3 linked regions of the Thermoleptolyngbya sichuanensis A183 genome follow. The protein of the gene in region 3 binds, or shares a complex with, the protein of the main gene of each other region. Links are inferred from orthologs where the notes say so. Each region holds a gene or a part of one and is shown on either strand. Other genes may lie near its edges. The genes, in order: accD, accC and accB.

Region 1 (3,000 bases), 1.0 Mb from region 3 along the record:
TTCCCAGGCATCGGGATAGATGTAGCTGCATCCCTCCTGGTAGAACCACAGCAATTCCTTGCGCCGCAGCATGAAAATGCCCCGCAAAATTAGCCCCTTGCAGCGGTCGGGATGGGTCTGGCTGTAGGCGAGAGAGAGCGTGCTGCCCCAACTGCCGCCAAAGACCACCCAGCGATCGATGCCCAGGTGCGTCCGAATTGTCTCAATGTCATTCACCAAGTCCCAGGTGGTGTTTTCGCGTAGTTCGGCGTGGGGCGTGCTGCGACCACAGCCCCGCTGGTCAAATAGAACCACGCGCCACTTTTCCGGGTCAAAAAACTGGCGATAGCTGGGCGTAATGCCGCCGCCGGGGCCGCCGTGCAAAAAGACGACGGGTTTGCCTTGGGGGTTGCCCGCTTCTTCGTAGTAAATGGTGTGTAGGTCGGAAACCTGGAGGGTGCCAGAGGCGTAGGGTTCGATGGGGGGGTAGAGATCCCGCATGGGAGGAGAGAGAAAAAAGAGGGAAGAAAGAAGAGGGAAAAAGGAAGAGAGAAGAACGAAGAGGGAAGAAGGAAGAACGAAGAGGTGGGGGGAGGGGTGGTGGTGCTGGTCTGTATCCTTATTCGGGAGTGTGTGGGGCGATGACGGTGGTGACTTGGGATGTGCGATCGCACACGATCCAGCCCAGGTCTGGGGTTACATCGGCAGGGTTTTCGGTGACGCGAAAGAAGACTTTGCCGTCGGTTCGAGACTCGATGGCAAAATCGGCGCGATCGGCGTAGAGGACTTTGTAGCCCCGATCTTGCAGGCAATACTTGGCCCAGGCTTTGAGGGAGTGCTTTTGCGGCTCGTAGGGAATCGGAGGCTGGCGAAACACCTCCTGCATTGCGGCGATGAGTTGCATAGGGGCGTAGCAGCAGGATCTCAGTAAAGACAACAGATCCACCATACAAGCTTTTTCCTGTCCGGATGGTGACCGCTTGCAATGACGGCTTATATGCGGTGTGAAATTATTGAAACTACTGAAATTACGCTGAAATTGCTATCGAAGCCACAACGAGATTACAACTCGTGGGGAATTTTGAGTGGCAAGGTTTCGGGTACGGTGTCGGGGACGTGAACCGCGTGGGTTGCGGGCTGTGGAGGCTGATGCAGCAGGATGAGTTGGGCCAGGGTTTTTTTCAACTCAGTGCGCGGCACGATGGTATCTACAAAGCCGTGGTTGAGCAAATATTCCGAGGTTTGAAAGTCGTCGGGGAGCTTTTCGCGGAGGGTCTGCTCGACGACACGCCGCCCTGCAAAGCCGATAGTGGCCTGGGGTTCCGCCAGGATCAGGTCGCCCAGCATAGCAAAGCTAGCCGTTACGCCGCCCGTTGTGGGATGGGTTAGCACGGGGATGTAGAGCAGACAGGCTTCTCGGTGTCGCTCTAGGGCCCCGGAGATTTTCGCCATTTGCATGAGGCTGAGCATTCCCTCCTGCATTCGTGCGCCGCCAGAAGCACAGACGATAATCACTGGGAGGCGATCGCGCGTGCCTCGTTCAATCATGCGGGTCAGCTTTTCGCCCACGACAGACCCCATGCTGCCGCCCATAAAGCGAAAGTCCATCACGCCCAGCGCCACGGGCAAATCGTTCAGCCGTCCAACGCCTGTGGCAACAGCATCCCTGAGGCGTGTTTTTTCCTGAGTGTCGCGGATGCGATCGCTGTAGGATTTGCGATCGCGAAAACCCAGCGGATCGGTGGGCGATAGGTGTTCGTCCAGCGGGGTCCAGGTGCCTGGATCGATCAGTTGCTGAATGCGCTCGTCGCTAAAGATGCGGTTGTGATGCTTGCACTCTGGACAGACCATGAGGTTTGCCCGCAGGTCTTTGGTATAGGTCAACACGCCGCAGTTGGGGCACTTGCTCCAGAGTCCGTCGGCGATTTCTCGCTCCTGCTGATTCTGGCTGATGGCACCAGCTTTGCGTCGATTTGCAAACCAGTCAAACAGAGACATGAAAAAAACAGGGGATAAAGGGTGGTGTTAAATTTCGCTGAGGCGGCGCTCTATGGCAAAGGCTCTATGGCAAAAGAGAATGGAAAGAGTGGATTGGGGAAGATTCTGTGAAAACGGGAGACTTTACGTAGAAGACTTTACTAAAGGGATAAGTGGGGAGGCGTTTCTAGTGTGCTAGGAGAGGGCGATCGCCCCTCTGCGCTACTCCGGTTTTACGTCCTCTGCGTCATCGATAGGACTCAGCAGCAGCAGCGCCGTCCACCAGTCTCGCGGGTCAACCTGCACCGCCGCAGGCGTGCCCCCGCCGAAATGCGCCTGAACGCCCTGTGCCACCACCCGCGCCGGAATCTCATGGGCCGCCAGCATTTGCTGCATGAGTTCTGCTTCCAAATAAGTATTGGTGGTTCTCAACGTTGTCCAAGCCACATCCGTAGCGTATGTGATTCAAACTACGATGTTGATTCTATCAGAGGCGGGGGGAGATCAGGGGTTGGGGGTTGGGGGCCGGAGCGGTTCTGCGTCCTGTTGCTTTGCTCTGAGATCTTGATTCTGGCTTTTAGATTAGCGATTTTAGATTGCCAGTTTTAGATTCCCAGTTTGAGGGGCTGCAAGGCTTCCAGCCATTTCCTCTGGGGCGCTGTTTGGGGAATTTAGGGAATTAGGGAATTTATTGAACAATGCCCCAAAAGAGCCCCAGGTAGCCGCGAATCAGGCTCTCTCCAAAGAAGACGGCGAGAATCGCGCCAAGTGCCAGAAACGGGCCGAAAGGGATGGGCTGGCGACGGCTGAGCAGGCCAAGGGCGATCGCCCCCCCGCCCACAAATGCCCCCAACACGCACGCCAGAAACCCCGCCAGCAGCAGCAATTTCCAGCCTAGCCACGCCCCCATCATCGCCGCCAGCTTTGCATCACCGCCGCCCATTGCGGTTTGCCCCAAAGCTACAGAGCCAACAAACGTTATCAGATCCAGCCCCCAGATGCCCAGCACTGCGCCCACTACGCCGCCCATCACCGCTGCGGCGC
Region 2 (3,042 bases), 5.1 Mb from region 3 along the record:
GTGGCTCGCATTCGGGAGGTGTCGAACGAGTCTCCCGAACTGCTGATCTCCCATCTCTACACCCGCTATCTGGGCGACCTCTCTGGGGGGCAAATTCTCAAGAAAATTGCTCAGAACGCGATGAATCTGTCGGAGGGTCAGGGCACTAACTTCTACGAGTTTGAGCAGATTCCCGACGAGAAGGCGTTTAAGGTGATGTACCGCGATCGCCTCGACAGCCTGCCCGTGGATGAAGCCACCGCCGACCGCATCGTGGACGAAGCCAACGCTGCCTTTGGCATGAATATGTCCATGTTCAAAGAGCTAGAAGGCAACCTGATCAAGGCGATCGGCATTCAGCTCTTTAATCTGCTCACTCGCCGCACCCGTCGCGGCAGCACCGAACTGGCAACGGCAGAGTAGGGATCAGAGGATCAGAGATTCAAATTTAGGGATTGCAACTTGGGGACTCATTTGGGGTTCTCATGCGGCATTCCGACAAATCGGGTGAGTCTTTTGGGTTGGAGCGTTCGCGTTGAAGCCGAGCGTTTTGGACAAAAGGATTGACCCGATTGTTTTTTACAACATGGTTTTTGCACAGCCAGGACTTGTACAGCCAGGACTTGTACAGCTAGGACTTGTGCAGCCAGGAGTTACGCTGTTTTTTGCCGATGTAGGGCGATCGCCCGACCTCACCCTAATTCCTGTAACCGACCCTGAACCGCATCCCTAAACCCTGGGCCCCGATTCGGCGTAAAATTCAAAACACTGGCTAGTCAATCCCTGGCCGTTGATTCCTTGCGCCGGGCCTTACGAGATGCGTTTTGAAAAGATTCTGATTGCCAACCGTGGTGAGATTGCCCTCCGCATTTTGCGGACTTGCGAAGAGATGGGCATTGCCACTGTGGCAGTGCATTCTACTATTGACCGCAATGCGCTGCATGTGCAGCTTGCGGATGAGGCGGTGTGTATTGGCGAGCCGCCCAGCAGCAAGAGCTATTTGAACATTCCCAATATCATCGCGGCAGCGCTCACCCGCAACGTCAGCGCGATTCATCCCGGCTACGGTTTTTTGGCAGAAAATGCCCGCTTCGCGGAGATCTGCGCCGATCACCAAATTGCCTTTATCGGGCCCTCTCCGTCTGCGATGCGGGCGATGGGCGACAAGTCTACGGCCAAGGAAACGATGCAGCGAATCGGCGTGCCCACTGTGCCGGGGAGCGATGGGCTGTTGACCGATGAGAAAGAAGCACTGGCGATCGCCCGCAAAATTGGCTATCCCGTCATCATCAAAGCCACAGCGGGTGGCGGCGGCCGGGGAATGCGGCTGGTTCGCAGCGAAGCGGATTTGGTCAAGTCTTTTCTGGCGGCCCAGGGCGAGGCCGAAGCAGCCTTTGGCAATCCCGGTGTGTATCTAGAGAAATTTATCGAGCGGCCCCGCCACATCGAGTTTCAGATTCTCGCCGACGGCTATGGCAACGTGATTCACTTGGGCGAACGCGACTGCTCGATTCAGCGCCGCCACCAAAAGCTGCTCGAAGAAGCGCCCAGCCCCGCCCTCACGCCGGAACTGCGGGAAAAAATGGGGTCAGCGGCGGTGCGCGTGGCCCAGGCGATCAACTACCTCGGCACGGGCACGATCGAGTTTCTGCTGGATGCCTCCGGTCAGTTCTATTTCATGGAAATGAACACGCGCATCCAGGTCGAGCATCCCGTTACGGAGATGATTACTGGCATGGACTTGATCGCGGAGCAGATTCGCGTGGCCCAGGGCGATCGCCTCCGACTCACTCAAGAGCAGGTGCAGTTGCGCGGCCACGCCATCGAATGCCGGATCAATGCCGAAGACCCAGATCAGAACTTTCGCCCTGCCCCCGGACGCATCAGCGGCTATCTGCCCCCCGGCGGCAACGGCGTTCGCATTGATTCCCACGTCTACACGGACTATGAAATTCCGCCCTACTACGACTCGCTGATCGGCAAGCTGATCGTTTGGGGGAGCGATCGCCCCACGGCTATTCGCCGCATGAAGCGGGCCCTGCGCGAGTTCGCCATCACGGGGCTGCCCACCACCATCGGCTTCCACCAGCGGATTCTGGAAACGCAGGATTTTGCAGACGGGCGTGTTTACACCAATTTTGTGGAGCAGATCATGCAACGGTAGGCGCGGGTTGATCAAAAGCCTGGGGGATGGAAGCCTCATCCCCAACCTCATACCAAACCTCATCCCCAACTTCACACCCAACCTCATACACCACCTCCTCCCCTCAACCGCTCAATCAACGCCTGCCGCATGACCTCGACCGGAACCTCCTGCCCCAGCCACAAACGCAGGGCAGCGGCTCCCTGCTGCACCAGCATTTCCAGACCGCTGATGGGCATTGCGCCGAGGGCAGTGGCCTGCTGCAAAAAGCGGGTGGGGTTGGGGGTATAGATCAGGTCGTAGGCGATCGCCCCTGGTTTCATCGTCAGCCCTGGCTCTGCACCCAGCGGCGAAGCCTGAGTATGGGGTTGCATCCCGATGGGCGTGGTGTTGACCAGCAGAGTTGCCCCAGGGAGGAGATTCGGCAAATCCTCCCACGGATGCACCGAGAGCGTGGCAATCGGCGAGTTTCGCCAGCTTTGCTGAAAGGCTTTGAGCTTGTTTAGGTCGCGCCCGACGACGTGGATTTGCGCCAGTCCCAGTTGGGAACAGCCAGCGACGACGGCCCGCGCCGCGCCGCCGTTTCCCAAAATCACTGCCGTACTCTGGCTCCAGTCGGGCGATCGCTCTGGGGGCAGGGTCAACAGCGGCGACAGAAATCCCTCCACATCAGTATTGGTGCCGGCCCAGCCCGTTTCTGTTCGCCAGATTGTGTTGACCGCGCCCACCGATTGGGCAATCTCTGAAATATGATTCAGAAACGGTATCACAGCCTGCTTGTGGGGAATCGTGACGTTGAAGCCGCGCAGACCGATGGCGGCAAACCCGGCGATCGCCTGGGGCAGGTCTTCCGGCGCAACGGGCAGCGGCAGGTATACATAATCCACACCGAGATGGGCGATCGCGGCGTTGTGCATCAC
Region 3 (3,106 bases):
GATTTTGCTGAATTCCAGCCAGTGGAACGAAGTATCTGGGCGGCTCTCCGACGATAGCCTGCGCTGGCTTGATACTCAGTTGCGCCAGTTTGCCCATCTGCCGACGCTCGTGGCGCTGCACCATCCCCCGCTGGCCGTTGGTTCCGCCTGGATGGATGCTATCGGGCTGCAAAATCGGGAGGATTTGTTTGCGGTGCTGGATCAGCATCCCCAGGTAAAGCTGGTGGTGTTTGGGCATATTCACCAGGAATTTGACCAGATGCGGCAGGGCGTGCGCTATTTGGGCACACCGTCTACCTGTGTCCAGTTTTCGCCAAATATCGACGAATTTTCGATTGATTTGACCCGTCAGCCAGGGTTTCGAGAAATCACGCTGTATCCGGACGGACGCTACGAAACGCAGGTGGTGCGGGCGGAGCGGCAAGCCTCTCTGGTGTAGCCAGTCTCTAGGGCAGGGAGGCTAGCTGTTCCCAGGTTTGCATGGCGGCGTTTGCATGGCGGCGTTTGTGCGGTGGCGTTTGTGCGGTGGCGTTTGTGCGGTGGCGTTTGTGAGGCGGCGTTTTTAGCCCGCTGTCCACTGCGTCCCCCTCAAGCGGTACAATGTATCGTCGGTTGTTCTTCTCTCATCACCTCGATTCATGATTTCCAGCAACGACTTTCGTCCGGGCGTGAGCATTGTCCTCGATGGTTCTGTATGGCGCGTGGTGGAATTTCTCCATGTCAAGCCTGGTAAGGGGTCGGCGTTTGTGCGGACGAAGCTGAAAAATGCCCAAACAGGCAACGTGGTGGAACGCACCTTCCGCGCCGGAGAAACCGTCCCCCAGGCGATCTTGGAAAAAAGCGTGATGCAGCACACTTATAAAGAGGGTGATGATTACGTCTTTATGGATATGGAGAGCTACGAAGAAGGGCGGCTGACGGCAGCGCAAATTGGCGATCGCGTCAAATATTTGAAAGAGGGCATGGAAGTGAACGTCGTCCGCTGGGGCGACCAGGTGATGGAAGTGGAACTGCCCAACTCCGTCGTTTTGGAAATTATCGAAACAGACCCCGGCGTGAAGGGCGATACAGCGACGGGTGGCACCAAGCCCGCCATTGTGGAGACGGGCGCTCAGGTGATGGTGCCGCTGTTCATTGCCAAGGGCGAGCGCATCAAGATTGACACCCGCACCGATACTTATCTGGGGCGCGAAACCTCGTGAGTTTTGGCTGGCTTGCTGTGACCGCTGGTGACGTGGGGCGATAAAAACCGTGGAATTAAACTTTAATGAGATTCTTGAGCTTCTGTCTCTGCTAAACCAGACCGATTTGGCAGAGTTTACGTTGAAAAGCAGCGATTTTGAGCTGATTTTGCGGAAGCAGGGCAAAGAGAGCGATCGCCCAACGGTTGTCGAATCCGTCGATCCGGCCCGCTTCATGCCGCCCCCGGTTGCCCCGGTCGCGCCCATTGCGCCCGCTGCGCCCCCGGCTGCTCCCATCCCCTCGCCCCCATCCCCCCTGGCCACCGAAAAGCTGGTGGAGATTACCTCGCCAATTGTGGGCACGTTTTACAGCGCCCCTGCGCCGGATGAGCCGCCGTTTGTGAATGTGGGCGATCGCATTCGCAATGGGCAGACGGTGTGCATCATCGAGGCGATGAAAATCATGAACGAAATCGAGGCCGAGGTAAACGGCGAAATCGTCGAAATTTTAGTGAAAAACGGTGACTCGGTAGAATTTGGGCAGGTGTTGATGCGGGTGAATCCTGGCTAAGGGCGATCGCCCTTCTTCAGGAATGCGTTCAATAAAGTGGGCCTTTCAATCAAGCGGGCTTTTAGTTTTTCAGAAACGGTTTTTTGAAAAGCGCTCAACTCCCACGCAGCCGCTATTTTCTCAGTCAAAATTCATTTAGAATGCAGGCAGTTTCCCTAAGCTAATCCTGAATCTGGAGATCCAAGCGGGGCTGTTGCACGTAGTTGCTTCAGGATTGAAGGATTCAGGCTGCTGACCTAATGCGGATCTAACCTGCCATGAGTGTTGAAGATATCGCTACACTGCTGCATCCGGCGATCGCCGTTTTCTTTGTGTTCCCCCTGATTGGTGCGGTGGTGTACTTTGCCTGGCAAACCCGTCAGCGCCGCTTACAGCTTGTTGCCGGAGACAAGAGCAAGATTCCGCCCATCGTCGGCCCCGACCATTTCAAGCTGGGCAAATGGCTGAGCGCTTCTGTCGTGGGCATCACGCTGCTGGGCATGGCGCAGCCGATTTACAAAAAGCTCGTGCTAGACAGCGGCAATTGGGCGGCAAATTCCACCCGGTTTTACCTAATTCTGGGATTCTTTATCGCCACTATCGCCGCACTGGTGTTTCTCTATCGCGCTGCCTCGCTGAATCCGCAAACTGCCTGGTTCTGGCGGGCCCTGTTTGCTATGCTCACGGGGCTAGGGATGTGGATTATCGGCTTCCAAAAGTTTCAGGCTGGCGACGGAAATTTGTACGATCTTGTTTTTCGGCGCGATTTTGAGTGGCAGGTGTCGCATTTCTACTACGGCATGATCGCCGCCATGCTGATGATTTTTTCGCTGGCGATCGCCCCTGACATCTACAGCCGCGACAAGGAAAAAGCCCTGACCTGGCGTAGAGTCCACACCGCGCTCAATACCATTGCCCTGCTGTTTTTTGTGGGTCAGGCCCTGACTGGCCCCCGCGACCTGCTAGAAATTCCCCTAAGCTGGCAAAAGTCCTACGTCGAGCAGCTTTATATCCAGAATTGCCAGACCCAGCCCTGCCAGGTGCAGGCCTCGCCTGCGGAAGAAGCGCCCTAGGGACAGGCAACCCCGTGATGGGATCGCGGGCGATCGCCCCTCTATCTCAGTGCAGATGTTGTGCTCGGGCAATTCTGCGGGTGCGATTTCCTAGCGATCGCTGTGATAGCGACTGGGGGTGGTTCCTGTCAATTTACGAAACTGCTGGATCAGGTGGCAGTGGCTATTAAATCCGCAGCGGAGCGCAATTTCCATAATTGGATCATCGGTTTGTTTGAGCAGTTGTTTTGCCGTTTCGTAATTGCTCAACTAGGTTGATCTGAGCAGGGCCATAGCAGAAGATGATAAGCTTTTGCCATGAA

What was found.
Region 1: the proteins of accB (region 3) and accD are in contact, whole or in part, in a solved structure (PDB 8UXZ), measured with the Escherichia coli proteins. The link is inferred for Thermoleptolyngbya sichuanensis A183 from one-to-one orthologs.
Region 2: the proteins of accB (region 3) and accC are in contact, whole or in part, in a solved structure (PDB 8UXZ), measured with the Escherichia coli proteins. The link is inferred for Thermoleptolyngbya sichuanensis A183 from one-to-one orthologs.

The regions. Positions count from the first base shown.
Region 1 is NZ_CP053661.1:1,387,845-1,390,844, forward strand. What follows is about bases 10-2,854. They hold accD (acetyl-CoA carboxylase, carboxyltransferase subunit beta), read right to left. Parts: upstream 1,978-2,854; coding sequence 1,042-1,977; downstream 10-1,041. Other genes in these bases: pip (prolyl aminopeptidase), read right to left, coding at 10-480; HPC62_RS05945 (hypothetical protein), read right to left, coding at 599-883; HPC62_RS05955 (hypothetical protein), read right to left, coding at 2,179-2,403; HPC62_RS05960 (prepilin peptidase), read right to left, coding at 2,645-2,854. In the rest of the region: more of pip, read right to left, coding at 1-9; more of HPC62_RS05960, read right to left, coding at 2,855-3,000.
Region 2 is NZ_CP053661.1:5,488,275-5,491,316, reverse strand. What follows is about bases 83-2,969. They hold accC (acetyl-CoA carboxylase biotin carboxylase subunit), read left to right. Parts: upstream 83-796; coding sequence 797-2,143; downstream 2,144-2,969. Other genes in these bases: HPC62_RS22765 (shikimate dehydrogenase), read right to left, coding at 2,227-2,969; HPC62_RS22775 (hypothetical protein), read left to right, coding at 566-712; HPC62_RS22780 (biliverdin-producing heme oxygenase), read left to right, coding at 83-402. In the rest of the region: more of HPC62_RS22780, read left to right, coding at 1-82; more of HPC62_RS22765, read right to left, coding at 2,970-3,042. UniProt on the Escherichia coli protein: This protein is a component of the acetyl coenzyme A carboxylase complex; first, biotin carboxylase catalyzes the carboxylation of the carrier protein and then the transcarboxylase transfers the carboxyl group to form malonyl-CoA.
Region 3 is NZ_CP053661.1:343,608-346,713, reverse strand. Bases 51-3,001 are described here. They hold accB (acetyl-CoA carboxylase biotin carboxyl carrier protein), read left to right. Parts: upstream 51-1,251; coding sequence 1,252-1,752; downstream 1,753-3,001. Other genes in these bases: HPC62_RS01540 (DUF4079 domain-containing protein), read left to right, coding at 2,010-2,804; efp (elongation factor P), read left to right, coding at 639-1,202; HPC62_RS23810 (hypothetical protein), read right to left, coding at 447-578; cpdA (3',5'-cyclic-AMP phosphodiesterase), read left to right, coding at 51-439. Also shown: more of cpdA, read left to right, coding at 1-50. UniProt on the Escherichia coli protein: This protein is a component of the acetyl coenzyme A carboxylase complex; first, biotin carboxylase catalyzes the carboxylation of the carrier protein and then the transcarboxylase transfers the carboxyl group to form malonyl-CoA.